DNA from 2 places in the Kitasatospora sp. NE20-6 genome. Region 1 is predicted to be linked to the other one. Evidence: predicted binding sites of a transcription regulator. Region 1 holds the regulator's gene; the other holds the start of a gene.
The links. Region 1 encodes HspR, which represses chaperone genes until heat shock. Its sites were predicted from a motif close to TTGAGNNNNNNNNNCTCAA; they were not measured.
Positions count from the first base shown of each region.

Region 2: a site for HspR is predicted at 10,752-10,770, ahead of lon (endopeptidase La). Genes of this name have one in related genera too.

Region 1 covers NZ_BPRL01000007.1:101,856-116,151, reverse strand. The annotation lists gene SNE206_RS08865 (metal-dependent hydrolase) at 1-229, opposite strand, end outside; gene SNE206_RS08860 (Yip1 family protein) at 369-1,295, opposite strand; partial or broken gene SNE206_RS08855 (sugar phosphate nucleotidyltransferase) at 1,499-2,563, opposite strand; gene SNE206_RS08850 ((Fe-S)-binding protein) at 2,927-5,149, opposite strand; gene dnaK (molecular chaperone DnaK) at 5,458-7,302, shown strand; gene grpE (nucleotide exchange factor GrpE) at 7,299-7,907, shown strand; gene dnaJ (molecular chaperone DnaJ) at 7,998-9,158, shown strand; gene SNE206_RS08830 (heat shock protein transcriptional repressor HspR) at 9,163-9,681, shown strand; gene SNE206_RS08825 (helix-turn-helix domain-containing protein) at 9,907-10,920, shown strand; gene SNE206_RS08820 (hypothetical protein) at 11,511-12,131, shown strand; gene SNE206_RS08815 (LuxR C-terminal-related transcriptional regulator) at 12,378-13,340, opposite strand; gene SNE206_RS08810 (LuxR C-terminal-related transcriptional regulator) at 13,584-14,296, opposite strand, start outside.
Region 2 covers NZ_BPRL01000038.1:17,250-31,545, reverse strand. The annotation lists gene SNE206_RS24410 (DUF3533 domain-containing protein) at 1-786, shown strand, start outside; gene SNE206_RS24405 (CPBP family intramembrane glutamic endopeptidase) at 824-1,642, opposite strand; gene SNE206_RS24400 (ROK family protein) at 1,892-3,115, opposite strand; gene xylB (xylulokinase) at 3,291-4,718, opposite strand; gene xylA (xylose isomerase) at 4,823-5,983, shown strand; gene SNE206_RS24385 (GtrA family protein) at 6,027-6,545, opposite strand; gene SNE206_RS24380 (hypothetical protein) at 6,605-8,035, opposite strand; gene lon (endopeptidase La) at 8,330-10,729, opposite strand; gene SNE206_RS24370 (rhomboid-like protein) at 10,847-11,551, opposite strand; gene SNE206_RS24365 (response regulator transcription factor) at 12,142-12,873, shown strand; gene SNE206_RS24360 (ATP-binding protein) at 12,960-14,099, shown strand.

The DNA of each region.
Region 1 (14,296 bases):
GCCCGACGGCGCCGGTCAGGCAGTCGACCACGGGGTGCACGACACCGCCGACGGTGAGCGTGCCGAGGTCGGCGGGCTGGTCGGGCCAGGTATGGTCGAGCGGGTGGAAGGGCGTCGACGCGGTGACGACGGCGTACCGGCCGCCGTCCAGCGGGTGCACGGCGAGCACCGGGGAGTCGCCGCTCACCGCGCCGGACGGGAAGGTGACGTGGGTGGTGGGGAGGGTCATGAGGGTGCTCCGGGCAGCGGCGTGGGAGGGAGGAGGACGGACCGTCCACCCTATCGCCGCAGCCCGGGCCCCCTGCGGTCCGCGGCGCCCGGCCGGGCCGGGTTCCGTTCCCGCCCGGCCCGGCGGCCGCGGTGCGGCGTCAGCTGAGCGTCGGCAGCTTGATCAGGACGAGCAGCGCGAGCAGCTGCAGCGCGGAGGCCCCGGCCGCCTTGCCCCAGGGCAGGTCGTGCACCCGGCGGACCATCGTGGTCAGCAGCACGGCGCAGACCAGCCAGGTCGCCCAGCCGACCACCTGCACGACCACGTTGTCGCCGGGCAGGAAGAGCGCCAGGAGCAGGCGCGGCACGTCGCTCGTCCAGCCGATCAGCACCGCCAGGCCGACGGTCGACTGCCACGGGCCGTCCCCGCCGAGCTGCCGGGCGAGGGCGTACGTGACCCCGCCGAGCATCGCCCCGGCGAGCGCGAACCCGATCGCGGCGGCGACGAGCGCCCACGCGGCGACCGAGAAGGTGGAGTTGACGATGTCGTCGCGGGTGGAGCCCATGCCGAACACCGCGAGCACGCCGTAGACCAGGGACACGACCAGGGCCGGGAGCCACGCCTGGTGGTCGCGCATGCGGTCGAAGGTGCGGGCCGGCTCGCGGTAGATGCCGACGAGCAGTTCCTTCCAGCCGGGCCGGGGCCCGGCGATGCGCGGGGCGACCTGCCCGCCGGCCCGGTAGACGCCGACGTTGTCCTGGGTGGCCGCGTACGGCTCGTCCTGGTAGCCGTGGTCGCCGGCGACGGGGAAGGCCCGGGTGTAGCCCTGCTGGTCGGCGCCGTAGCCGTCCGCGGGGCCGCCGGGGTGCAGCGGCCCGCCCGGGTACGGCGCGCCGGCCCCGGGGGGCGGTCCGTCGGGTCCTTGCGGGGTGTTCGGTCCGGGGTATCCCTGGTAGGGCGCCGTGAAGTACTCGGGCTCCCCGGTGGGCCCACCGCCGGACTGCTGCCGCGGCGACGGGTCCGCGGGCGCGGACCATCCCCGTCGGGGATCTGCGCCCTGCCCGTTGTCGTATCGATTGCCAGCCACGTCTCGACGGTACCTGCTCGGGCTGACCGGCCGTCGGCCGAGCGCGGGGCGGGCGCCGGATTGCAGCCGTCCTGTGACGACCGGGCCGCCTGCCGGGAGTCCGGCAGGCGGCCCGGGGGTCAGCGCTGGGCGCCGATGGCCGGCCCGTGCACGGCGGCGGCCGCGGACTCGCCGGCCGGGCAGCCGCCGGGGCCTGCGGTGGTGCGGACGGCGCCGACCGGCAGCAGGGTGCCGCAGGCGATGCGCAGGCCGCTCGGCAGCTCGTTGTCGGACTCGACGGTGGCGCCGTCGCCGATGACGGCGCCGTCCAGCGAGGTGCGGGCGCCGATGACGGCGTAGGCGCCGACGATGGAGTCCTTCACGAACGCGTCGGCACCGATCACCGCGCCGGGCAGGACGACGCTGCCCTCGACGATCGCGCCGGCCTCGATCTCGGCGCCCTCGGAGACGACGGTGCCGTTGCCGAGCACCGCTCCCGGGTCGACCTGGGCCCCGGGCAGGAGCAGCGCCTCACCGGTCGGGCCGGGGACGGCCGGGGAGTCGACCTTGCCGAGGACGAGGTCGGCGGAGCCGCGGACGAACGCGGCGGGCGTGCCGAGGTCCAGCCAGTACGAGGTGTCGACGACCCCGCGGAGGTGCGCCCCGGTGGAGAGCAGCTCCGGGAAGGTCTCGCGCTCGACGGAGACCTCGCGGCCCGCCGGGATGCGGTCGATCACCGAACGGGTGAAGACGTAGCAGCCGGCGTTCACCTGGTCGGTGACGATCTGCTCGGGCGTCTCGGGCTTCTCCAGGAACTCCAGCACCCGGCCGTCGGCGTCGGTCGGCACCAGGCCGAACGCGCGCGGGTCCTCGACGCGGGTCAGGTGCAGGGTGACGTCGGCGCCCGCGGCGACGTGGCCGTCCCGCAGCGCCGCGATGTCGAGGCCGGAGAGGATGTCGCCGTTGAAGACGAGCACCGGCTCGTCGGGGCCGCAGGTGAGGCCCGCGGCGGCGTTGCGGATGGCGCCGCCGGTGCCGAGCGGCTCCTTCTCGGTGAAGTAGACGAGCTCGATGCCGTAGGGGCTGCCGTCCTGGAAGTGGTCCTCGAAGACCTCGGCGAGGTAGGAGGTGGCGAGCACGACCCGGGTGACGCCGGCCGCGGCGGCGCGGGCCAGCTGGTGCGCGATGAAGGGCACCCCGGCGACGGGCAGCATCGGCTTCGGCGTGTGGGTGGTCAGCGGGCGCAGCCGGGTGCCCTTGCCACCGACCAGCATGATCGCTTCGGTCATGGTGTGAGCTTCTCCCCTAGTTCCGGTACAGGCCCGGTCTTCGTCATCGGCGACCGGTGCCGTGTTCGACGGCGTGGCTGGCTCCGGGCCCCTCCGGCCCTCCGCCAGCAGACCCGCAGACCGCGCGTCCAGCGCCTACTGTATTTGCTCCCGGGGGCCCTCGTTCCCGAGGCTCCCCGGTTGTCTCCTCCACCGGCGCGCGGCGCTCCGTGCGCGGGCCCGGCCAGGTCCGGGCGCCGCGGTCCCCGGCACCGCCTTCGCCCCGCCCGGTGCCGCCACCGCCCGGTTCCGCCACCGCTCGGACGGCACCGGCCCCGTGCGCCGCGGGGGCGTACGGGGCCGGTGGGGCCTGCGGGCGGGCCGTCAGGCGTCGACGGGCTCCGGATCGGGTTCGGGCTCGACCGGCTGGGCCTTGACGGAGTCGAGCAGCAGCTGCGCCACGTCGACGACCTTCAGGTGTTCCTTGGCCGCGCCCTCGTTCTTCTTGCCGTTGACCGAGTCGGAGAGCATGACGAGGCAGAACGGGCAGGCGGTGGAGACGATGTCCGGGTTGAGGGACAGCGCCTCGTCCACGCGCTCGGTGTTGATGCGCTTGCCGATCCGCTCCTCCATCCACATCCGCGCGCCGCCGGCGCCGCAGCAGAAGCCGCGCTCCTTGTGGCGGTGCATCTCCTGCTGGCGGAGGCCCGGGACCTTGTCCATGATCTCGCGCGGCGGGCTGTAGACCTTGTTGTGGCGGCCCAGGTAGCAGGGGTCGTGGTAGGTGATCAGGCCCTCGACCGGGTTGACCGGGACGAGCTTGCCCTCGTCGATGAGGTGCTGCAGCAGCTGGGTGTGGTGGATGACCTCGAAGTGGCCGCCCAGCTGGGGGTACTCGTTGGCGATGGTGTTGAAGCAGTGCGGGCAGGTGGCGACGATCCGCTTGACCGGGGCGTCCTCCAGCGCGGCGTTCAGCGTCTCGACGTTCTGCGCGCCGAGCATCTGGAAGAGGAACTCGTTGCCCAGGCGGCGGGCGGAGTCACCGGTGCAGGACTCCTCCTTGCCGAGGATCGCGAACGCCACGCCCGCGGTGTGCAGGAGTTCGGCGAAGGCCTTGGTGGTCTTCTTGGCCCGGTCCTCCAGCGCGCCGGCGCAGCCGACCCAGTAGAGGTACTCGACCTCGGCGGGGTCGATGTCCTCGCCGATCACCGGCACCTCGATGCCGGTCTCCTTCTTGAGCTCCTTGACCCAGTCGAGGCGGGCCTTGGTGGCCATGCCCCACGGGTTGCCCTTGTTCTCCAGGTTCTTGAGCATCGTCCCGGCCTCGGTCGGGAAGGAGCTCTCGATCATGACCTGGTAGCGGCGCATGTCGACGATGTGGTCGATGTGCTCGATGTCGACCGGGCACTGCTCGACGCAGGCGCCGCAGGTGGTGCAGGACCAGAGGACGTCGGGGTCGATGACACCGCCCTCCTCGGCGGTGCCGACGAGCGGGCGCTCGGCCTCGGCGAGGGCCGCGGCGGGCACGCCGGCGAGCTGCTCGGCGGTGGCCCGCTCCTCGCCCTCCATGTCCTTGCCGCCGCCGGCGAGGAGGTAGGGGGCCTTGGCGAAGGCGTGCTCGCGGAGGCTCATGACGAGGAGCTTCGGGGAGAGCGGCTTGCCGGTGTTCCACGCGGGGCACTGCGACTGGCAGCGGCCGCACTCGGTGCAGGTGGAGAAGTCGAGGATGCCCTTCCAGGAGAAGTGCTCGACCTGGGAGGCGCCGAAGACGGCGTCGTCGGCCGGGTCCTCGAAGTCGATCGGCGTGCCGCCGCTCGTCATCGGGCGGAGGGCGCCGAGGGCGGTGCCGCCGTCGTCCTCGCGCTTGAAGTAGATGTTGAAGAACGCGAGGAACCGGTGCCAGGCGACGCCCATCGAGGGGTTGACGCCGATGGTGATCGCCCACGCGAAGGAGATGCAGATCTTCAGCATCGCGAAGAGGTAGACGAGGTTCTCCAGCGTGCCGTGCGACAGGCCCCGGAAGGCCGCGACCAGCGGGTAGGAGATCAGGTAGGCCGGGTCGTACGACTCGACGCCGGCGAGCGCGCCCTCCAGGCCGCGGAGGATCATGATGCAGAGGCCGATGCCGAGGATCGTGTACTCGACGTAGAAGGCCTGCCAGGCGATCGAGCCGGCGAAGCGGGACTTGCGGCCGGCGCGGGACGGCAGGCTCAGCAGCCGGATCACGATGAGGGCGGCGATGCCGAGGGTGGTCAGGGTGCCGATGAGCTCGGTGAAGACCTCGAACGGCAGCCAGTGGCCGATGACCGGCAGCACCCACTCGGCGTCGAAGAGCTGGCCGAAGGCGTTGACCAGGGTCAGCACGAGCGAGAAGAAACCGACCGCGACGAACCAGTGGGCGACGCCGACGACGCCCCAGCGGTTCATCCGGGTGTGGCCGAGGAACTCGACCGCGACCGTCTTCACCCGCTGCACGGGCTGTCCGGTACGGGTGGGGTCCGGCTGGCCGGTCCTCACCACCTTGTAGATGTACGCGGCCGCGCGTGCGGCGAGCGCGGTGCCGATCACAGTGGTGACCAGCGAGATGACGATCGCTGCTAGCTGCATCGGCTCTCCGTCTCCAGCGGCTGGGTCAAGGGGTTCCCCCTGAGTGTACTGGTCGGTAACTTTTCGCCCCAACGCCCGGACATTACCGTCCCGTAGCACTCCATCAGAAGATGCTCAAGATATGGCGACTGTCACTAAGGACATACTCACCCGCCGGACGGCGCCGCACGCCGCACGGCACTCCCACCCGGACGGAGCATCTTCCGCGCAGCAAAGTTGAGCGCCACCGGCTCAGGCCTGTTGACGGTCCACGATCGGTCGTGCATGCTTGAGCGCGTACCACTCAACTCTTCGTGGAGGTATTTACGATGGCACGCGCGGTCGGCATCGACCTCGGTACGACGAACTCTGTCGTCAGTGTTCTTGAGGGCGGTGAGCCCACGGTCATCACCAACGCCGAGGGCGCTCGGACCACGCCGTCCGTCGTCGCTTTCGCCAAGAACGGCGAGGTCCTGGTGGGCGAGGTCGCCAAGCGCCAGGCGGTCACGAACGTCGACAGGACCATCCGGTCGGTCAAGCGCCACATGGGCACCGACTGGAAGATCAACCTGGACGGGAAGGACTTCAACCCCCAGCAGATCTCCGCCTTCATCCTGCAGAAGCTCAAGCGGGACGCCGAGTCGTACCTGGGCGAGACGGTCACCGACGCCGTCATCACCGTCCCGGCGTACTTCAACGACTCCGAGCGCCAGGCGACCAAGGAGGCCGGTGAGATCGCGGGCCTCAACGTCCTGCGCATCGTCAACGAGCCGACCGCCGCCGCCCTGGCCTACGGCCTCGACAAGGACGACCAGACCATCCTGGTCTTCGACCTCGGCGGTGGCACCTTCGACGTCTCCCTGCTGGAGATCGGCGACGGCGTCGTCGAGGTGAAGGCGACCAACGGCGACAACCACCTCGGCGGCGACGACTGGGACCAGCGCGTCGTCGACCACCTGGTGAAGGTCTTCCACTCCGGTCACGGAGTCGACCTCTCCAAGGACAAGATGGCCCTCCAGCGCCTCCGCGAGGCCTCCGAGAAGGCCAAGATCGAGCTGTCCTCGTCCTCCGAGACCTCGATCAACCTGCCCTACATCACGGCCTCCGCCGAGGGCCCGCTGCACCTGGACGAGAAGCTCTCCCGCGCCCAGTTCCAGCAGCTCACCGCTGACCTCCTGGACCGCTGCAAGCACCCGTTCCACAACGTCATCAAGGACGCCGGCATCGCGCTGTCCGAGATCGACCACGTGGTCCTGGTCGGCGGCTCCACCCGCATGCCGGCCGTCGCCGAGCTCGTCAAGGAGCTGACCGGCGGCCAGGACGCCAACAAGGGCGTGAACCCGGACGAGGTCGTCGCCATCGGCGCCGCCCTGCAGGCCGGTGTCCTCAAGGGCGAGGTCAAGGACGTCCTGCTGCTCGACGTCACCCCGCTGTCCCTCGGCATCGAGACCAAGGGCGGCATCATGACCAAGCTGATCGAGCGCAACACCACGATCCCGACCAAGCGCTCCGAGATCTTCACGACGGCCGAGGACAACCAGCCGTCCGTGCAGATCCAGGTCTACCAGGGCGAGCGCGAGATCGCGGCGTACAACAAGAAGCTCGGCATGTTCGAGCTGACCGGCCTCCCGCCGGCCCCCCGCGGCCTGCCGCAGATCGAGGTCACCTTCGACATCGACGCCAACGGCATCATGCACGTCGGCGCGAAGGACCTCGGCACCGGCAAGGAGCAGCGGATGACCGTCACCGGCGGCTCCTCGCTGCCGAAGGACGAGGTCGACCGCATGCGCCGCGAGGCCGAGCAGTACGCGGAGGAGGACACCAAGCGCCGCGAGGCCGTGGAGACCCGCAACCAGGGCGAGCAGCTCGTCTACTCGACCGAGAAGTTCATCGCGGACAACTCCGACAAGCTCCCCGCCGACGTCAAGACCGAGGTCGAGACCGCGATCGGCGAGCTCAAGGAAGCGCTGAAGGGCGAGGACATCGCCACGATCCGCGAGGCCACCGAGAAGGTCTCCACCACCGCCCAGAAGCTCGGCGCCGCGCTGTACGCGCAGGCCGACGCCGCCGGTGCGGCCGGTGCGGGCGCCGACGCGGGCGCGGGTGCCAAGGACGACGACGTGGTCGACGCGGAGATCATCGACGACGAGAAGCCCAAGGGCGGTGCCGCATGACGGAGAAGCCGCAGGGCGGCAAGCCCGGCGACGACTCCGCCGCCGAGGAGGCCGTCCTCAAGGCCGCCGAGGAAGCCGTCGCCGGGTCCGGCGCCGACGAGCTCGCCGCCGCCAGGCGTGAGGCGAGCGAGCGCACCGCCGACCTGCAGCGCCTGCAGGCGGAGTACCAGAACTACCGCAAGCGGGTCGAGCGCGACCGTCTGACGGTCCGTGAGATCGCCGTCTCCAACATCCTGGAGGCGCTGATCCCGGTGCTGGACGACATCGGCCGTGCCCGCGACCACGGTGAGGTGACGGGCGGCTTCAAGTCCGTCTCCGACAACCTGGAGACGGTGGTCGCCAAGCTGGGCCTGCAGCAGTTCGGCAAGGAGGGCGAGCCCTTCGACCCGACCCTGCACGAGGCGCTGATGCACAGCTACTCCTCGGACGTCACCGAGGACACCTGTGTGCAGATCCTGCAGCCGGGTTACCGGATCGGCGAGCGGATCATCCGCCCGGCGATGGTCGCCGTCGCGGAGCCCCAGCCGGGCACCCAGACCACGTCCGCCCCGGACGCCGCCGACAAGGCGGAGTCCGACAAGGGTGACGGCGCGGCGGACAGCTGACAATCTGTGCGCTGCGGAGTCGTACCACCGACGTCGTCGGGTACGACTCCGCAGCGCCGTTTGAACACATTTCGGGAGGTGGCGGCAGCCATGAGCACCAAGGACTACGTGGAGAAGGACTACTACAAGGTCCTCGGCGTGCCCAAGGACGCCACACCCGCAGAGATCAAGAAGACCTACCGCAAGCTCGCCCGCGAGTTCCACCCCGACGCCAACAAGGGTGACGCGAAGGCCGAGGAGCGGTTCAAGGACATCTCCGAGGCGTACGACGTGCTCTCGGACGAGAAGCGCCGCAAGGAGTACGACGAGGCCCGCAGCCTCTTCGGCACCGGCGGTTTCCGGTCCGGCGGCCCGAACGGCGGCGGCAACTACAACTTCGACTTCGGCGACCTCTTCGCCGGGTCCGGCGGCGGGGGCGGAGGCGGCGGCGGAGGCCTCGGCGACGTCTTCGGCGGGCTGTTCAACCGCGGCGGCCGGCAGGCCCAGCCGCGGCGCGGCGCCGACGTCGAGACCGAGGTGACGCTGGCCTTCGTCGAGGCCGTCGACGGCGCAACCGTGCCCCTGCGGATGACCAGCCAGGCCCCGTGCCGCACCTGCGCGGGCACCGGCGCCAAGGCCGGCACGACCCCGCGGGTCTGCCCGACCTGCGTCGGCGCGGGCACCGTCAGCCGGGGCCAGGGCGCGTTCGCGCTGTCCGAGCCCTGCCGCGACTGCAAGGGCCGCGGCATGCTCGTCGACGACCCGTGCACCGTCTGCCACGGCAGCGGCCGCGCCTCGTCCGCCCGCACCATGCAGGTGCGCATCCCCGCGGGCGTCCAGGACGGCCAGCGGATCCGCCTCAAGGGCAAGGGCGCCCAGGGCGAGCGCGGCGGCCAGCCGGGCGACCTCTACGTCAGCGTGCACGTCGACGACCACCCGGTGTTCGGCCGCAAGGCCGACAACCTCACCGTGACCGTGCCGGTGACCTTCCCCGAAGCCGCCCTCGGCGGGACCATCGAGGTCCCGACCCTCAACGGCCCCGCGGTGCGGCTGAAGCTGCCGTCCGGCAGCGCCAACGGCCTCACCCTCAGGGCCCGGGGCAAGGGCGCCACCCGCAAGGACGGAACCCGCGGCGACCTCCTGGTCACCGTCGAGGTCGTCGTCCCCAAGCACGTCAGCGGCGACGCGCTGACCGCACTGGAGCAGTACCGCGAGGCCACCGCCTCCGACGACCCGCGAGCCGCCCTCTTCGAGGCGGCGGAGGGAGCGTGACCAGATGACGACGACCCCTGACAGCCCGATCGGCCCGGGCATCGGCGAAGGACTCCCCGGCGGCCCCGGCCGCCGGCCGTCCGCCGGCCGCACCACCCCGGCGCCGCACTACGTCCTGACCGAGGACACGCCCGTCTACGTCATCTCGGTCGCCGCCGAACTCTCCGGCCTGCACCCGCAGACCCTGCGGCAGTACGACCGGCTCGGCCTGGTCTGCCCGGACCGCACCGCGGGCCGCGGCCGGCGCTACTCCGCCCGGGACATCCAGCAGCTCCGCGAGGTGCAGCGGCTCTCCCAGGACGAGGGCATCAACCTCGCCGGCATCAAGCGGATCATCGAGCTGGAGAACCAGGTCGCCGCCCTCCAGTCGCGGATCTCCGAGCTGGCCGACGCCCTCGACGGCGCCGCCTCCGCCCTCCAGCAGCGCGAGGCCGCCGTGCACGCCTCCTACCGCCGCGACCTCGTTCCCTACCAGCAGGTGCAGCAGTCGAGCGCCCTGGTCGTCTGGCGTCCGAAGCGCTGACCGGCCGCGACCGCGACCGTCCGCCGCGCGCAGCCGCCGGTTCCCTCCGACAGGGGGGTGCCGGCGGCTCGGCGTTGGTGAGAGAGTGCGGGGTGAATCCACCGGGAGACCGGGTGTAAACAACAGCCGCAGGGTGCTTGTCACGGCCTAAAATCGCAACCGGCGGCTGCACGACACCGCCGACCACAGGGTCACGCCGAGTCCAGTCCTCCCCGGGAGCCGCACATGAGTGAGACAGCCGAGTCCGGCGTCACCTCCGGCGGCCCCGGCGTGCTCTCCGACGAGGCACGCGTGCTGTACCGCTCGATCATCGGCTGCGGCGGCCGGCTGCCGGCCTCGGACGGCACGGCGACCGACTCCGCCCCGCTGAAGGAACTGCAGGAGATCGGGCTCCTCGTGCCCGACACCGACGACGCCACCCTCCTGATAGCCGTCGATCCCCAGCGCCTCTCCGCGTCGCTCAGCGCCGCGTGGCAGCGCAGGGCGCTCGACCTGCTGACCCGGGCGATCGCCCTTCCGTCGGACCTGCAGGAACTGGCCGAGGCGTTCAACACGCCGGAACAGGTCGGCGGGACCATCCAGTACGTACGCGGAAAAGTTCTGATCAATCAGCAATTGGAACAACTCGTGGCGGGCTGCGCGACGGAGATCCTCACCGCCCAGCCGGGCGGCCCCCGCCCGCCGGACGCCCTCGCCGGCGTCATCGACCGCGACCTGGAGGCGCTGCGCCGCGGCGTGAAGCTCCGCCTGCTCTACCACCCGAGCACCCGCTACCACGCGCCCAGCAGGGAGTTCGTCGCGGCGATCACCAGTGGGGGGGCACGCGTCCGCACGCTGGACGACTCCTACACGCGGCTGATCGTCATCGACCGTCGCACGGCGGTCATCCCGGTCGCCGGGGACCTCAACGTGGCGGCCTTCGTCCATGACGAGGCAGTGGTCAACTACCTCATCGACGAGGTCTTCGAACGGAACTGGAACCGCGGCCTGGACTTCGACGGCTCGAACGCCGTCCCCCAGGAGGTGGTCTCCGGCCTCCGCCAGGCCATCATCGACCTTCTGCTCAAGGGCACGAACCACCGGGTGATCGCCCGGAAGCTCGGCATCAGCGAGCGCACCCTGGCCCGCCACATCGCCGAGATGCGCGAGGAGCACAACGTCGAGTCGCTCTTCCAGCTCGGCTACGTGCTGGCTCGCACCAGCATCGACCCGCCGCCGGCGCCCGACGATCTCGTGTGACCACTGTCACGGACGGACCGTCAGGCGCCGGCGCTACCGGACTCCGGACGGCACTCCCCCGTGTACGACATCGCAGCTCCTGAGCTCAGGACCACGAAGTGTCGAAGGCCGTCACCGTGGCAACTGCCGGCGGATCCGCCGGCGAGGACGTGCTGACGCCGATCAGTGCGGCAGCGCCAACAGCCAGCGCCACGACCGTGATACGAACGAAACGGCGCACGCGGGACATGCAACCACTCCCTGTCTGTGAGCTCTCGATACGGGCGAACAAATCACTTCGACTCGCACAATCGTCCACATGATGCCGTATATAGCGCTCGCGTGTCACGATCGCGCCGCTGGCGGAAGTGCGTCATCTCCCTGCCAGGCAGCCAGATGACACCTCGAAGCTGTGGACGCAGGCCGTCGGAGCGGTAGACGATCAGTTTGCTCGCAATGGGTATCGGCTCGAACACCACACTTGCCGATGCACCTTCAAGAATTCGGCACCGCGCTCCGCAATGCACGAATGACCCGATCTACCAGCAAAGATCCCCGCCGCCCACAGAGATCCCGATGCTCCTTCGGTCGGCCTTTCCCCCGGAGTCGTCATGAGTGAGCCCTACCTGCGCCATCGGACCGCCCAATCCCCCGAGGGCCGACGTGCACGGGTCTTCCTGGCCGCGCCGCTGATGCGGCTGACCGGACCGGCGGACAGTGTCGTCACCATGGCCAGCCGTACCCGCCTCACGACACTGCGGAGCACCCTCCTCCGCAGCGGCGCGGCCGTGTACAGCGCCCACCACAGCGACGCCTGGACGGTGGCCGGCCGGTCCCCCGAGCCGCGCGTGCCGTCCGACTTCCGTGCGCTGCAGACCTCGGACCTGGTCTTCGCCTACATCGGCGCACCGCTGTCGGCGGGCGTGAGCCTCGAACTCGGCTGGGCGTCGGCGCTGCGCAAGCCGATCGTGCTGCTCGTCGACGAGGCGATCACCCACAACCCGCTGATCGCGACGATCGAGCAGGTCGCGCCGGTGCTGCCGCTCGTCTTCGACGACACCTGGTCGCAGGACGCCCTGCAGCACACCGTGGAGACCGCGCTGGACTGGGCGGGCATGGCCCTGTCGCTGCGCGAGGGCTTCTGGACGGCTCCCGGCGAGCAGTTCCCGATGCCCCGGCAGTCGAGCGGTGACTCGTTCGGCTTCTGGTCCTCGGAGATCGCCACCGGCTGACGCCGGACCACCCCGCGTGGGACCACCCCCGTTCCCGCGCAACCACCGGCCGGGCCGGAAGAACGCGTCGGCGCCGTACATCTCCCGAAGGCGTGAGATGTACCCCGTCACCGCACGGCCGGCCCGTTGCTCCGGCTCCGGCTCCCGCACCCGCACCTGCCGGCAGGCGTACGGGCCGCCCGGTCCCCGGCAGCCCCAGGACGGCGGTGACGCTCCCCGCCGTCCGGGAGCACCGGGCCGGTGCCCTCAGTCGCGCCGGCCCCCGCGCATCAGCCAGCCCAGCTGGAACAGCGTGCGGGCGCCGTACCGGTCGCGCAGGCGCGCGATGTGGGCGGCCACGGTGCGCTCGCTCAGCCCGAGCCGGGTCGCCACGGAACGCTGCGTCAGGCCCTGCGCCAGCAGGCGGCCGATGCGCTCGGGCACCCCGCCGGCCGGGTCGGGCCCCGCCCAGCCCACCGCCTCGGCGTGCCGCCAGTCGCGCTCGAAGGAGGAGACCAGGTGGTCGACCATCGCCGGCTCGCTGACGAACGCCGCACTGAAGCGGTCCGGGCCCGCCTGGATGACGGCGGTGTGCCGGTCGAAGACGAGCATCCGGCGGAACGGCTCGTCGAGGATCCTCACCTGGCCGCCGTGCCGGGTGACCTCCGCGGCGTAGGCCACGGTGCCGGGCTCGTCGAGGGCGGTGGCCCGGTACAGCGTGCGGATGCCGCCACCGCGCCGCAGGAACGGCAGGTCCTGCTGCAGGGCGAGGCGCAGGCCGGCCTCCGGTCGCGGGTCGGGCTGCGCGGTCAGCATCTCGTGCCGGCTCTCCGACAGCAGCCGGGCGATGCGGTGCTGGATCTCCGCGCGGTCGTGCAGCACCTCCACCGGTCCGGCCGGGGCCGGGGCGGGCAGCGCGGTGTCGTACGCCTGGGTGAGGCCGCCGAGCAGGTCGGGCAGGCTCTCCGCGCGGACCAGCAGCCGGGTGGCCCGGGAGCGGAGTTCGGCGCCGAGGCGGCCGCTCAGGGCGCGCGGGCTGACGGCGGCGTAGGAGTCGTCGGTGCGGGTGACCAGCCCGACGCGGACGAGCCGGTCGAGCACGGGCCGGTCGTCGGCCTGGACGGCGTCGGCCCGCAGCCGGCCGCCGTCGGCGAGCAGCCGGAGGTACAGCGCCTGCTCGGCGTCGTCCGGCATCGGGGCCAGCGCCTCGTCCAGGGGCGGGCCGCTCACCGCCGCCCCCCTGCGTGCGGCGGCCGCGCGGCTCCCGGGCCACCGGTGCCGGGCACCACGGCCGCGCCCCGCGCCGCGGTTTCCACGGAATCACCGGCAATGGCCGCCGAAAAACGCCCTCCGACCGCGGGAAAAGCCGTCGAAGGGCTCCCGGAATTCGGAATCCACCGCTCCCCCGCGCGGATTGCGTGAATCCACGCCCCGCGTCCGGCGGTGAATTCGGCGGGGACGGCACCGGCGGGGTCAGTCACGGCGGCTCCCGCGCATCAGCCAGCCGAGCTGGAACAGCGTGCGGGCGCCGTACCGGTCGCGGAGCTGGGAGATGTGGCCGGCCACGGTGCGCTCGCTCAGCCCGAGCCGGGTGGCGACGGCGCGCTGCGTGAGGCCCTGCGCCAGCAGGCGGCCGACCCGCTCGCCCGCCGCGGAGGGGCTGCGGTGCGGGCGGCCGAGGTCGGCCCACTGGACGACGTCGGCACCGGCCCAGTCGCGCTCGAACACGGCGACCAGGTAGGCGACCACCGCGATGTCCGTGACGACGACCGCCGCTCCGTGGTCGTCGGCGGCCGAGATGACGGCCGTGCTGCGGTCGAAGGCGAGCATCCGCTGGAACGGCGCGTCGAGGACCCTGGCACGCGCCCCGAGGGCCGTGACGGCCGTGGCGTACGCGACGGCCGCCGGCTCGGTCAGCGCCGAGGGCTGGTAGAGCGTGCGCATGCGGCAGCCGCGTTCCAGGACGGGCCGCTCCACCCGGAGCGCCTGGGCGAGCGTCTCGGCCGGCCGGGGACCGGGCTGCGCGGTGAGGATCTCGTCCCGGCAGTCGTTGGCGAGCCGGACGATCTGCTGGCGGATCTGCTCCCGCCCGACGACCTGGAAGCCTCCCCCCGACGAGGGCTCGGGCCGGGGCAGGGCGCCGTCGTAGGCCTTGGTGAGCCCGTCGAGCATCTCCGGCAGGCTCT
Region 2 (14,296 bases), on a different contig from region 1:
CAGGAGATCTACGCCGCCTGGCTGGTCGACCCCACCGGCACGAAGGACACGCTGCTCGTCGCGGCAGCCCGCGGACCGGCCGCGGCGACCGCCGCCGAGCAGATCGTGGGCGCCCTCGACAGCCGTCAGCGGCGCACGCTCGCCGTCGAGGACGTCGTGCCGCTCGCGGAGGGCGACGCCGAGGGCCTCTCCTCGTTCTACCTGGTGGTCGGCTGGTGCGTGGGCGGCTACCTGGTGGCGTCGATCCTCGGCATCAGCGCCGGCTCCCGGCCCGCGAACACCGACCGGGCGCTGATCCGGCTCGCCACCCTCGTCGTCTACTCCGTGGCGGCGGGCCTCGGCGGGGCGGTGATCATCGGCCCGGTGCTGAACGCCCTGCCCGGCTCCACCTGGGCGCTGTGGGGGCTCGGCAGCCTGGTGGTGTTCGCCGTCGGCGCGTTCACCATGGCGCTGGAGTGCCTCTTCGACGTGGTCGGCATCGGGCTCGCCGTGCTCGTGTTCGTGGTGCTCGGCAACCCCAGCGCGGGCGGGGTGTTCCCGCCGCCGCTGATGCCGCCGTTCTGGCGGGCGATCGGCGCGTGGATCCCCAACGGGGCGGGCACCGACGCGGCCCGGTCGATCGCCTACCTCGGCGGCAGCCGGCTGACGCAGCCGTTCCTGGTGCTGGCGGCCTGGGCGGTGGTGGGCGTCGGCGTCACCCTCCTCGCGGTGGCCCGGCGGCCGGGCGGCGCGGCCCCGGGCCCGGCCGCGGTCGGCGCTCACGGCCCGGCCGGCCACGGCGGCTGACCGGCCACGGCGACCGGCCGGCCATGACGGCCGAGGGCTACGGCCGGGGGGCGGGGTCGAACGGCCGGCGGGTGTCCGGGGCCGGGGCGGGCTCGATGCTGCGGCGCCGGACGATGAGCACGACGATCAGGGCGGCCTGGAGCAGGATGATCAGGACGAGCCCGGGATGGAACACCGGCTCGATGCCGACCAGGCTGGAGATCAGGCTGGTGTCCCACAGGCCGTGGACGAGCATCGGCAGGAGGATCACGCCGCCCACCCGCAGGCACAGGTAGAAGAAGTAGCCCGAGGTGGAGACGACGACGGCCTGGACGACCGCCTGCGCGCCGTGGCCGACGGCGTTGCTGATGTGCGCCAGGCCGAAGACCGCGGACGACCAGAGGGCGACCTCGGCCTCGCCGAAACCGGCGCGCTTGAACACGTGGACGCCGATGCCGCGGAACATCAGCTCCTCGCCCACTCCGACGAACACCCCGAGCAGCAGCAGGCACACCACCAGGGCGGCGCCCTGGTCGGCGAGACGGCCGTAGTCGAGACCGAGCAGGGACGCGAGAAGCATCGAGATCGGCACCCACCGCACCCAGCGGCGCACCGGCACCCGGTAGGTCGACACCACGCCCCACCAGCCGAGCCAGGTCACCACCGCGGCGCCGAACACGATCGACAGGCCGATCGGGATCAGCGCGTTGCGCACCACCGCCTCGGCGGTCGGGAAGTCGCCGCCGGAACCGGAGGTGTCCACCCCGGTGAGCCTGCCCACGCCCTGGAGGATCCCCAGGTACACGACCACCACGACCAGGAACCACGGCCAGGGGAGCCTGCGCCCGGCCTGTCCGTCCGCACCGACCGCCTCCACCGGATCACCCCTCGCCCACCGGCGGCACCGCCGCGCTCCACGGCCCGGACGCCCCTCCCGGGCCACTTTCGGACAAATTACCCCAGAAGTGGAGATGGCAGACCGTCGGCGTGCGTCCCTGCCTTTCGGCGTGCGCCCCTGCTTTTCGTTTTCGGCGTGCACCCTCGGCGGAGGGTCCGGCCGTGCTCCCGGCGCACCCGCCGGCCGGACGGGACGGTGCTCCCCCGCGCAGGCGCCGGGCCCCGGCCCTCAGCCCTCGGCGGCGGCGAACCGGCCCGGGTCGGCGACGACCGCGCGCACCACGCCCGTCGCCGCCCCGAGCAGCGGGCCGCGCCGCCCGAGCCGGGAGACGGACAGCCAGTCGTCCCGCCAGGCGCGCACGGTCACCCGGGCGGCGAGTTCGGCCCGCATCGCGGGCAGCAGCCACTCGGCGAGTTCCGCGTAGCCGCCGCCGAGCACGAGCGCGGCCGGGTCGAGCAGGTTGACGGACCCGGCCGCGGCGACGCCGAGCGCCGTACCGGCCCCGGTCAGCGCGGCCCGGACGGCCGGGTCGCCGTCGGCGGCGCGCCGGGCGAGCAGCGCCACCCAGTCGCCCCCGGCGTCGGCGAGGCCCGCGGCGCGCAGCACCGCGGCCTCCCCGGCGTACTGCTCCAGGCAGCCGCGCGCGCCGCACGGGCACGGCGGGCCGTCGGGGTGCACGGGCAGGTGGCCGATCTCCCCGGCGTAGCCGCGGGCGCCGCGCAGCAGCCGACCGTCGACGACCAGGGCCGCGCCGATGCCGGCCTCGGCGGAGAGGTGCAGGAAGTCGTCGGGGCCCTCGCCGAGCCAGAGTTCGGCGAGGCCGCCGAGGTTGGCCTCGTTGTCGACGTCGAGGGGCAGGCCGGCGAGGCCGGCGGCGCCGGCCCCGCGCAGCGCCCGGCGGAGTTCGGCGGCGAGCGGCACGTCCGACCAGCCGAGGTTCGCCGCGCGCTCGACGGTGCCGTCGGCCGCGCCGACCAGGCCGGGGACGGCAACGGCCAGACCGGCCGGTTCGAGGCCGCAGGTGCCGGCGACCTCGCGCAGCAGCGCCGCGAGGTCGGCGAGGACGGCGGCGGGGGTGCGGCCGCGGTTGGGGACGTCGCGGCGCAGCCAGGCGCGCACCTCCCCGCGGAGGTCGACGACGCAGGCGGCGAGGTGTTCGACGCCGATCTCGCCGCCGAGGCCGGCCGGGCCCTGCGGGTCGAGGGCGAGCGCGGTGCCGGGGCGTCCGACCCGGCCGCTCGGCACGGCGGGCCCGCACTCGGCGACGAGCCCGGCCGCCGACAGCTCGTCGACGAGCGAGGAGACCGCCGCGCGGGTGAGTCCGGTGGCGGCGGCGACCTCGGCGCGCGACCGCGGCCCGGCCGCGAACTCGCCGAGCACGAGCGCCAGGTTGGCCCGGCGCATGCCCTGCTGGCTCGCGGGCCTGGCCCGTCTCGTCGCCGTGTCGCGCATCCCCGTCGCACCTCTCGTCCACCGGCCGGGCCGGCACCCTGTCGGGTGTCCGCCCGGCCCCCTGCCGGTCATCGGGCCGAACACCAGGTCGACCGCTTGCAGCGTATCCGCGCCCGGCCGCGCGTTCCGCACGGCGCGGCCCGGGCGCCGTGCGGGTCGGCGGGTGCCGTACGGGTCAGCGGGCGCCGAGCAGCGGCCCGCCGTCGGAGAGGACGGCGGTGATCCGCGCCGCGGTGGCGGTGTCCCGTTCGACCGCCTCCAGGACGGGCCCGGCCGCCGTGTCCCAGCGGCGGGCGACCGCCGCCGGGTGCTCGCCGGTGAGCAGTCCGGCGGCCTGGGCGGCGGCGCCGAGGGCGACGAGTTCGCCGGCGGCCGGCACCTGCACCGCGCGGCCGGAGAGCCGGCGGACGGTGTCCTGCCAGGCGCGGCCGCGGGCGCCGCCGCCGATCAGCAGCAGGGGCTGGTCGCTGCCGGTCTCGCCGCCGGACTCCAGCACGAGGTCGAGGGCGGTGAGCAGGGCGTGGGCGGCGCCGTCGTAGGCGGCCTGGAGCAGCTGGCCGGGGGTGGTGTCGTGGCGCAGGCCGTGGATCAGGCCGGCGGCGTGCGGCAGGGCGGGGGTGCGCTCGCCGTCGAGGAACGGCAGCACGACGGCCTCGCCGCCGGGTTCGACGGCCTGCCGGTCGAGGCCGAGGAGGGTGGCGATGCGGTCGACGGCGAGGGTGCAGTTGAGCGTGCAGGCGAGGGGCAGCCAGTCGCCGTGGGCCGCGGCGAAGCCGGCCACGGTGCCGCCGGGGTCGGCGGGGCGGCCGCGGGTGACGGCGTAGACGGTGCCGGAGGTGCCGAGCGAGAGGGCGGGCCGTCCGTGGGCGGCGCCGGGGCCGCCGCCGAGGCCGAGCCCGAGGGCGGCGGCGGCGTTGTCGCCCGCGCCGAGGGCGACGGGGATGCCGGGCCGCAGGCCGCCGAGGGTGCCGAGGGTCTCGCCGGCCGGGGTGCCGGGCTCGGCGAGGGGCGGCAGCAGCGCGGGGTCGAGGCCGACGAGGGCGAGGATCTCCTCGTCCCAGCCGTGCTCGCCCCACCAGCCGGTGCCGGAGGCGTCGCTGCGCTCGGCGGTGGGGCGGCCGGTGAGCTGCTCGGTGAGGTACTCGTGCGGGAGGCGGACGGCGGCGACCCGGCCGGCGAGGCCCTGGTCGCGCAGCCAGGCCCACTTGCTGACCGTGAAGGAGGCGTTGGGCACGCTGCCGGTGCGGCGGGCCCAGGCGTCGGGGCCGAGCTCGTCGACGAGGGCGGCGGCCTGGCCGGCGGAGCGGGTGTCGTTCCACAGCAGGGCGGGGTGCACGGGTGCGCCGTCCGCGTCGAGGGTGACGAGCCCGTGCTGCTGGCCGCCGACGGCGACGGCCTCGGCCCGGTCGGCGTGGCCGGTGGCCGCGACGGCCTCGTGCAGGGCCTGCCGCCACTGCCGGGGGTCGCTCTCCCGGGCGCCGCCGGTGCCGGTGACGGTGTGCGCGGCGCGGCCCTCGCCGAGGACCTCGCCGGTCTCCGTGTCGACCGCGAGGGCCTTGGTGGCCTGGGTGGAGCTGTCCACCCCGATGACGATCCGTGCCATGTCTCACTCCGTGTGCCGCGCCGGGACTTCCCATCCGTGCCTGGGGATATTAGTTTGTTTTCTGCCCTGACGAATAGCCCCCGGCAGATCTGGAGTACTCCGCCATGCCCACCCCCACCCCCGCGGACAAGTTCACCTTCGGCCTGTGGACCGTCGGCTGGCAGGGCCGCGACCCGTTCGGCGACGCCACCCGCCCCGCCCTCGACCCGGTCGAGACCGTGCACCGCCTCGCCGAGCTCGGCGCGTACGGCGTGACCTTCCACGACGACGACCTGATCCCGTTCGGCTCCTCGGACTCCGAGCGCGACGCGGTCGTCAAGCGCTTCCGCGCCGCCCTGGACGCCACCGGCCTCAAGGTGCCGATGGCCACCACCAACCTCTTCACGCACCCGGTCTTCAAGGACGGCGGCTTCACCTCCAACGACCGCGACGTGCGCCGCTACGCGCTCCGCAAGACCATCCGCAACATCGACCTGGCGGCCGAGCTCGGCGCCACCACGTACGTCGCCTGGGGCGGCCGCGAGGGTGCGGAGCACGGCGGCTCCAAGGACGTCCGGGTCGCGCTGGACCGCCTGAAGGAGGCCTTCGACCTGCTCGGCGAGTACGTCGACCAGAAGGGCTACGACCTGCGGTTCGCGATCGAGCCCAAGCCGAACGAGCCCCGCGGCGACATCCTGCTCCCGACCATCGGCCACGCCCTGGCGTTCATCAACAGCCTGGAGCGCCCGGAGAAGGTCGGCCTCAACCCGGAGGTCGGCCACGAGCAGATGGCGGGCCTGAACTTCACCCACGGCATCGCCCAGGCGCTGTGGCACGACAAGCTGTTCCACATCGACCTGAACGGCCAGTCCGGCATCAAGTACGACCAGGACCTGCGCTTCGGCGCCGGCGACCTGCGCAGCGCGTTCTGGCTGGTCGACCTGCTGGAGTCGGCCGGCTACGCGGGCCCGCGCCACTTCGACTTCAAGCCGCCGCGCACCGAGGACTTCGAGGGCGTCTGGGCCTCGGCCGCCGGCTGCATGGCCAACTACCTCATGCTGAAGGAGCGGGCCCTGGCGTTCCGCGCCGACCCGGCCGTGCAGGAGGCGCTGCGCGCCGCCCGCCTGGACGAGCTGGCCGTGCCGACCGTCGCGGACGGCCTGGACGCCCTGCTCGCCGACCGCTCGGCGTTCGAGGAGTTCGACGTGGACGCGGCCGCCGCCCGCGGCATGGCCTTCGAGCAGCTCGACCAGCTCGCCATGGAGCACCTGCTCGGCGCCCGCTGAGCCGGGCCCCGGGAGGCCGCCGGGGCCGCCGTCACCGGGGAGCTCAGACCCGTTCGGGTTCGAGCTCCTCGGCGGGCGGCTGCAGCCGCGTGCGGGTGAAGACCCAGCGGTTCATCGCCCAGAAGCGGAAGACCATGGCCAGCAGCGTGCCGACGATCATGCCGCTGAGGAAGTCGGCGACCTCCTGCACCAGCGGGGTGACGTCCGGCTCGCGCAGGTCGAGCACGTAGCGGGAGAACGCGAGCGGCAGGTCGTTGACGACCACCGCGAGGGCGCTCACCACGAGGAAGAGGATCGCCTCGCGGTGCTTCCCGTTGGCGCGGAAGGACCACTGGCGGTTCAGCACGTACGACACGGCGGTGGCGATCACGGTGGCGACGGTGAGCGCCACGACCGGCTTGTGCTGGAGCACGGTGAACTTGAGGCCGAGGTCGACGGCCATGGTCAGCACGAAGCAGGTACCGCCCACCAGCAGGAACTTCACCAGCTTGCGGTGCTGCACCAGCGTGGGCTTCCAGCGCTCCGGGACCCGGGCCAGGGCCCGCTGAGTTGGCGACGGCATTCCGGCAGTGTCCCACGCCCGGATTGCCGCCGGGTACTCGGCGGACCCTCCCGGGGGACCTACCCGTTGGTAATGCGCAGCACGCCCGTCGTGGTGCCCTGGAGCACCACGCCGCCCGGCGCGATCGACCCGACCATCTGCAGCGTGTCGAAGATGAAGCCGCTGCCCAGCCACTTCGTCCGGACCACCCGGCCGGTCGCCGGGTCGACCTCGGCGTAGCTGTACGGGTCGAGCTCGGAGGTGCTCGTGGTGCCCGGGATCACCGGGTCGCGGAGCACCGTGTGGATCAGGCCGTCCGCGGTGGAGAGCCGGGGCACCGCGGCCGAGCGCACGACGGTGTCCCAGCGCAGATCGCAGCCGGAGCCGTCGGCCCGGACGTCGACCCGGCTCAGCCCGCCGCGGAACGCCGCCGACGCGGGCACGCTGGTGCCCGCGCCCTCCGGCAGCTTCGGGTACGGGTAGCCGTAGGTCGAGGCGACGAACACGGCGTTGCCGACCGCGACCGGCGAGTTCTCGCTGCCACTGCCGCCGGCCTTCAGCACGGGCACGGAGCAGACCTGCGCGCCGGAGTCCGCGCGGTACACCAGCAGGCTGACGGTGGGGGCGGCGTTGTCGACGACGGTGACGTACTCGCCGCCGGTGCGCGGGCCGAAGAAGGTCGGCGTCGACCCGGTGCCCCAGCTCAGCTGCCCGGGCTTGCGGCCCGGCCCGCGGTCGTACGGCTGCCGCCAGACGATCTGCGGGGTGCCGTCGGCGGTGGCGGTCAGCAGGTAGGTGGCGTGCGTGGTGGCGACGGCGGTGCCGCCGGGCGCGGTGGAGATGGAGTTGGCCACCGTCTCGCCCGCGGGGAGCGGGAGCGTGCGGACGGTGCCGGTGCGGTCGTCGGCGGTGCCGACCGTGCCGCCGCCGGTGGCGAACCACACCCGGCCCTGCCAGTCCGGGGAGATCCCGGTGACCGCGTCGCCGGACGGCAGCGCGGACCCCAGCGGCAGCGAGGAGTCGACGGAGAGCTGCCAGGCGCCGGTGGCGGTGCGGTGGTGCCCGACGCGCAGCAGGCTGCCCCCGCCGTCGACGGCGACCAGGCGGTCCCGGTCGTCGAGGTAGGCGTAGACGCCGCCGAGCAGGGAGCCCTTGGTGATCGGCAGCGACGCCAGCGAGTCCCCGGTCGCCGGGTCGAGCAGGTGCACGGTCGGGGTGAGGCCGAAGATCGCGGTGCACAGCGCGACCGGGTAGCCGTCGGCGCCCACCAGCACGGTCGGGCAGGCCGAGGCGAGCGCGGCCCGGTGCGAGGTGAGCGGCCCGGCGGCGGGCCCCGGCAGCGGGGTCGCGTCGGAGGAGCCGGTGTCGCCGTGCATGGTGGCGGTGCCGTCGGGGCCCGCGTACGGGTTGTGCGGCGGCAGCGGGCCGAAGCCCTCCGCGCCGGCGGCGGGGGCCGCCGGGGCGAGGGCGAGCAGCACGGCGGCGGCGAGGGCGGGCAGCGCGAGGCGCATGGGGTTGTCCCGTCGGGTGAGGAGGGCAGGGAGGACCGCGCGGCGGTGCTCGCACCCGGACGTGCTCCCGGCCTCGGCCGGGCGGGGGCACCGCGCTCAGAGGGCGCGGTGACAGCTCGCGGAGCACGCGTACGCCAGGTCGACGTCGAGTCGACGGCTCAGGTACGCGTGGCGATGCATGGGACCAGCCTGGCGTGCTGACGGTTCGTCGTACAAGGGTCGTCTCACCTTCCGGGCACGCCTGCGGGGCCGCGGGCGGCTCCTCCGCCGCCCGCGGCCCCGCGGTGCCTGCCGCTACGCGGCGGCGGCGACCGGCACCTCCGCCGGCTCCAGGGCCAGCGCCAGCACCTCCCGCACGTCGGCGACCGGGTGCACGGCCAGCCGCTCCAGCACCTCGGCCGGCACGTCGTCCAGGTCGGCCTCGTTGCGCCTGGGGATGATCACCGTGGTGATCCCGGCCCGGTCGGCGGCGAGCAGCTTCTGCTTCACCCCGCCGATCGGCAGCACCCGCCCGGTCAGCGACACCTCGCCCGTCATCGCCACGTCGGTGCGCACCTTGCGGCCCGAGAGCAGCGAGGCCAGCGCGGTCGTCATGGTGACGCCGGCGCTCGGCCCGTCTTTGGGGACGGCCCCGGCGGGCACGTGCAGGTGGATGCCGCGCTCCCGCAGTCCGGTGACGGGCAGTTCCAGCTCGGCGCCGCGCGAGCGGAGGTAGGAGAGCGCGATGTGCGCGGACTCCTTCATCACGTCGCCCAGCTGCCCGGTCAGGGTCAGCCCGGTCGACCCGGTCTCGGCGTCCGCCAGCGAGGCCTCGATGTAGAGGACGTCGCCGCCGGCGCCGGTGACGGCGAGGCCGGTGGCCACGCCCGGCACCGCGGTACGCCGCTCCGCGGGCTCCTGCGCGGACTCCGGGGTGTGGTGCGGCCGCCCGATGAGCGCCCGCAGGTCGTCGGCGCCGATCGCGACGGGCAGCTCGCGCTCGCCGAGCTCGCTCTGCGCCGCGACCTTCCGCAGGATGCGGGCGATCGAGCGCTCCAGGGTGCGCACGCCCGCCTCGCGGGTGTACTCGCCGGCCAGCCGGCGCAGTGCGCCCTCGTCGACGGCGACCTCGTCCGTCTTCAGCCCGGCCTTCTCCAGCTGGCGGGGCAGCAGGTGGTCGCGGGCGATGACGACCTTCTCGTCCTCGGTGTAGCCGTCGAGGCGCACCAGCTCCATCCGGTCGAGCAGCGGCTCGGGGATGGCCTCCAGCACGTTGGCGGTGGCGAGGAAGACCACGTCGGAGAGGTCCAGCTCGACCTCCAGGTAGTGGTCGCGGAAGGTGTGGTTCTGCGCCGGGTCGAGCACCTCCAGCAGGGCGGCGGCCGGGTCGCCGCGGTAGTCGGAGCCGACCTTGTCGATCTCGTCGAGCAGGACGACCGGGTTCATCGAGCCGGCCTCCTTGATCGCGCGGACGATCCGGCCGGGCAGCGCGCCGACGTAGGTGCGCCGGTGGCCGCGGATCTCCGCCTCGTCGCGGACGCCGCCGAGCGCCACCCGGACGAAGGAGCGGCCCATGGCGCGGGCCACCGACTCGCCGAGCGAGGTCTTGCCGACGCCGGGCGGGCCCACCAGGGCCAGCACCGCGCCGCCGCGGCGGCCGCCGACGAGGCCGAGACCCCGGTCGGCGCGGCGCTTGCGGACGGCCAGGTACTCGACGATGCGGTCCTTCACGTCCGCCAGACCGGCGTGGTCGGCGTCGAGCACGGCGCGGGCGCCGGCGATGTCGTACGCGTCCTCGGAGCGCTCGCTCCAGGGCAGCTCCAGCACGGTGTCCAGCCAGGTGCGGATCCACGAGCCCTCGGGCGACTGCTCGCTGGAGCGCTCCAGCTTGTCGACCTCCTTGAGGGCGGCCTCGCGGACCTTCTCCGGCAGGTCGGCGGCCTCCACCCGGGCCCGGTAGTCGTCCTCCTCGGAGGCCGCACCGCCGTCGAGCTCGGCCAGTTCCTTGCGGACGGCCTCCAGCTGGCGGCGCAGCAGGAACTCCTTCTGCTGCTTGGCCACGCCCTCCTCGACGTCCTTGCGGATGGTGTCGTTGACCTCCTCCTCGGCGAGGTGGTCGCGCAGCAGCGTCAGCGCGTAGCCGAGGCGGGCGAGCTGGTCGGCCTCCAGGAGCACCTTGAGCTTCTGCTCGGCGGTGGCGAAGGGGGCGTAGCCGATGTTGTCGGCGAGTTCGCCGACGCCGTCGATCTGGGCGACGCGGTCGACGATCTGCCAGGCGCCGCGCTTGCGCAGCCACTCGGTGGAGAGCGCCTTGTACTCCTTGACCAGCTCGGCGGCGCGGCCCGCCACCGGGGTGCCGACCGAGGACTCGCGGAAGGGCGTGGTCTCGACCCAGAGCGCGGCGCCGGGGCCGGTGGTGCCGGCGCCGATGCGCACCCGGCGCACGGCGCGCACCAGCGCGGCGGGGTCTCCGTCGGCGAGGCGCCCGACCTGCTCGACGGTGGCCAGCGTGCCGACCGCGGCGTAGGAGCCGTCGAGCCGCGGCACCAGCAGCACCTGGGGCTTGGCGCCGGCGGCCCCGGCCGCCCGGGCGGCCTCGACGGCGGCGCGGACCTCGGCGTCGGAGAGGTCGAGCGGGACGACCATGCCGGGGAGCACGACCTCGTCGTCGAGCGGCAGCACGGGCAGGGTGAGCGGTGTGGACGTCGATGCCATGATCTCTCCCCAGTCAGTGAAGTTGAGCTGACCTGACTAAGGATCGGCGGGGCGCGATTGTTCCCCGGCCGGTGTTCGCTCTGGGCGATCGGTCGGCGACCCGGGGAGAGGCGCAGCTCAGGCGTGCGACGGGAGTGCCGGGCGGCCTGCCGTCCGGGGCGGCCCGGGGCGGATCCGGCGCCGCAGCGGCCGCCAGAGGGCGATGCCGGCGAGGAGGGCGGCCGGATGGCCGGTGACGGTCACCGGATCCGCCCCGAGGAGGGACGACTGCGCGACGTACACGGCCGCGGCGGCCAGCACGGCCGCCCGGGCGCGCGGGCGGAGCAGCCCCGCGAGGGCCCCGAGGCAGGCGAGCACGCCGTAGCTGACGCCGATGTCGAGGGCGTCGAGGAGGTCCGGGGAGAGCCGGCCGGCGGCGACCGAGGCGAGCACGACGCCCTGGGAGAGCAGGGTCGCGCCGACGTGCCCGGCGACGAACACCGCGGCGGCCGGGCCGGCGCCGACCCGCCGTTCGAGCGGGGCGACGGTCAGCGCGAAGGCCCAGAGGTAGGGGGTCCAGATCGGCCCGGCCACCCAGAGGCCGCTGGCGAGCAGGGCGGGCGCGGGGTGGTGCAGGAGGTTGTGGACGTCCGTGCTGGAGAGCGCCTGCAGCCGGTGCACCCGCACGGGGTCGCCGAAGCGGGCGAGGAGCGTGGTGCCGAGCAGCAGGGCGAGGTACGCGACGGTGAAGGGGGTGCGGCGGGGGGTCGGCACCGCGCCGCGCAGCAGCCGGACGGCCGGGTGCGGTCCGGGTGGGTCCGCCGGGTGGCCGGCGCCTGCCATGGGCCCTCCGTCCGCCGCCGGCGGACCGGCGCGCGAGGCCCTCGCAGCGGTGGTGAGGGCGCACGGGGATGCGCACGGACGGTGCCCGCGAGGACACCGTCGATCCTTGTCGTGACCACGATACGTTCCCAGCCTGGGAGCCTGCTGGGTAAGAGCTGTGAAGGTTGCTTGAGCTTCGGCGACGTCCGCGGCCGCCTTGGTCCGTACCTTCCCTCCGTTCACGGACGAGCATCGCTTCCGTAAGGACCGCAACCCCGGCCAGGGGTCGTACAGAGCGTTCCGGCCGGGAAAATCGCCCGGTAAGGTATCGCCCCGTGCCCGGTCCCGGACGGGAACCGGCACGGCCATGGCCCGGATCCACCCGAGCCATCTGCCGGAACGCCCACGGTGTCCGTACTCTGCGTGGAGTGCGGGCCGGGTGCGCGAGCCACACGGCGCATCCACGCCGCGCAGGAAGCCGTCGGCGGAACGGCGCCCTGCGGGACACGGCAGGCCGGGCACAAGCCCACGACGGAACAAGACGACTACGACGCGGCGCCCGCCACCCCCACAGGTGGCCGGCCCGCAGCCCTGGGGGCGGTGGCGTGACCGTGACAGAAATTCAGCAGGAGACCGGCAGCAGCCAGGTCGGTACGCAGCGGCGGGTGCTGGTGGTGGAGGACGAGCCCACCATCGCCGAGTCCATCGCGGCCAGGCTCGGCGCGGAGGGCTTCAAGGTCGCCGTGGCCCACGACGGCCCCGGCGCGGTGGACGGGTTCCACACCTGGCAGCCCGACCTCGTGGTGCTCGACATCATGCTGCCCGGCTTCGACGGCCTGGAGGTGTGCCGCCGGATCCAGGCGCAGCGCCCGGTGCCCGTCCTGATGCTCACCGCCCGCGACGACGAGACCGACCTGCTGGTCGGCCTGGGCGTCGGCGCGGACGACTACATGACCAAGCCGTTCTCGATGCGCGAGCTGGCCGCCCGCGTCAACGTGCTGCTGCGCCGCGTGGAGCGCGCCCAGCAGGCCGCGAGGACGCCGGCCCTCGGCTCGCTGCGCTTCGGCGAGCTGGAGATCGACCACGTGCAGCGCCGGGTGCGGCTCGGCTCGGGCGACGTCCACCTGACGCCGACCGAGTTCGACCTGCTGGCCTGCCTCGCCGCGCAGCCGCGCGCGGTGCTCACCCGCGAGCAGCTGCTCGCGGAGGTCTGGGACTGGACGGACGCCTCGGGCACCCGCACGGTCGACAGCCACGTCAAGGCGCTCCGCCGGAAGATCGGCGCGAGCTGGATCCGCACGGTGCACGGCGTCGGGTACGCCCTGGAGGCACCGCTCTCCTAGCTGTTCTCCGACGGCGTCGCGCCGAGGGCTGGGCCGCCGGGGGGCCCACGCTCTCGTCCCGCGGGGTACCGACACCCAGGGACACCATGACCTTTCCGCAGCAACGCAACAAGGACGCCGCCGCGCGTCCGCGCCCCGGCCTGGCCGGCCGGGCCGCCCGCCGGGTGTGGGCCGACATGCGCCCGTTCGACCCGGTGCGATCGATCAAGGGCAAGCTCGCCCTGCTGGTGATCGTGTCCGTCTTCCTGGCGACCGGCATGGTGGTCGTCGCGATCCGCTCCGAGACGCAGATCCGGATCATCATGATCTTCTCGATGATCGCGTCGCTGCTCTTCATGCAGTTCCTCGCGCACGGGCTGACCGCCCCGCTGCGCGCGATGACCGCCGCCGCGAGCGCCATGGCCCGCGGCGACTACAGCACCCGGGTCGACACCGCCTCCCGGGACGAGATCGGCGAGCTCGCCGACTCGTTCAACCGCATGGCCGCCGACCTGGAGGCCGCCGACCGGCACCGGCGCGAGCTCATCGCCAACGTCTCGCACGAGCTGCGCACGCCCATCGCCGCCCTCCGGGCCGTCCTGGAGAACGTCGTCGACGGCGTCGTCCAGCCCGAACCGAAGACGCTGGGCGCGGCGCTGGAGCAGACCGAGCGGCTCGGGCGGCTGATCACCCACCTGCTGGACCTCTCCAAGCTCGACGGCGGGGTCGTCCCGCTCGACAGCCGCCCCTTCGAGGTGCGCCCGTTCCTGGACGGCGTGCTGCGCGGGGTCACCGTCGACGGCGCCACCGCCGGCGGCGCGTACGGGCGGCGCGGCGACGTGCAGCTGAGCCTGGACGTCGATCCGCCCGGCCTCACGGCCGTCGCCGACGAGGAGCGCCTGCACCAGGTGGTGGCCAACCTCGTCGACAACGCCTGCAAGCACTCGCCGGCCGGCGGCACCGTGACGGTGCGTGCCCGGCCCGGCGAGGGGCGCGGCGGGCTGCGGCTGCAGGTCGAGGACCAGGGGCCGGGCATCCCGGTGCAGGACCGCGAGCGGGTGTTCGAACGCTTCGGCCGCAGCGGCACCGCGACGGCCCAGGGGCCGGGCAGCGACGGCGGCACCGGCCTGGGCCTGGCCATCGCCCGCTGGGCGGTCGACCTGCACGGCGGCGAGATCCGGGTGGCCGAGGCCGCGCCGGGCTGCCGGATCGAGGTCTCGCTGCCGGGTGAGCCCATAGCGGTGTAGTTGTCACACAACCGGTACATACCGGGGCCGGTCCCGCTCGGGGCCGGCCCCGGAGTCCGTATTGTCGGGTTTTCAGGGGATAATGACGGTGAGCGAAGGTGTCAGGTTCCCTGCCTGCGCGGTTTTGTAACGCGCACAATCGGCCCAAAATCGGCCGGTCACTGTGATCTGGGCGACGCCTGGCCTCGGAGGACTGC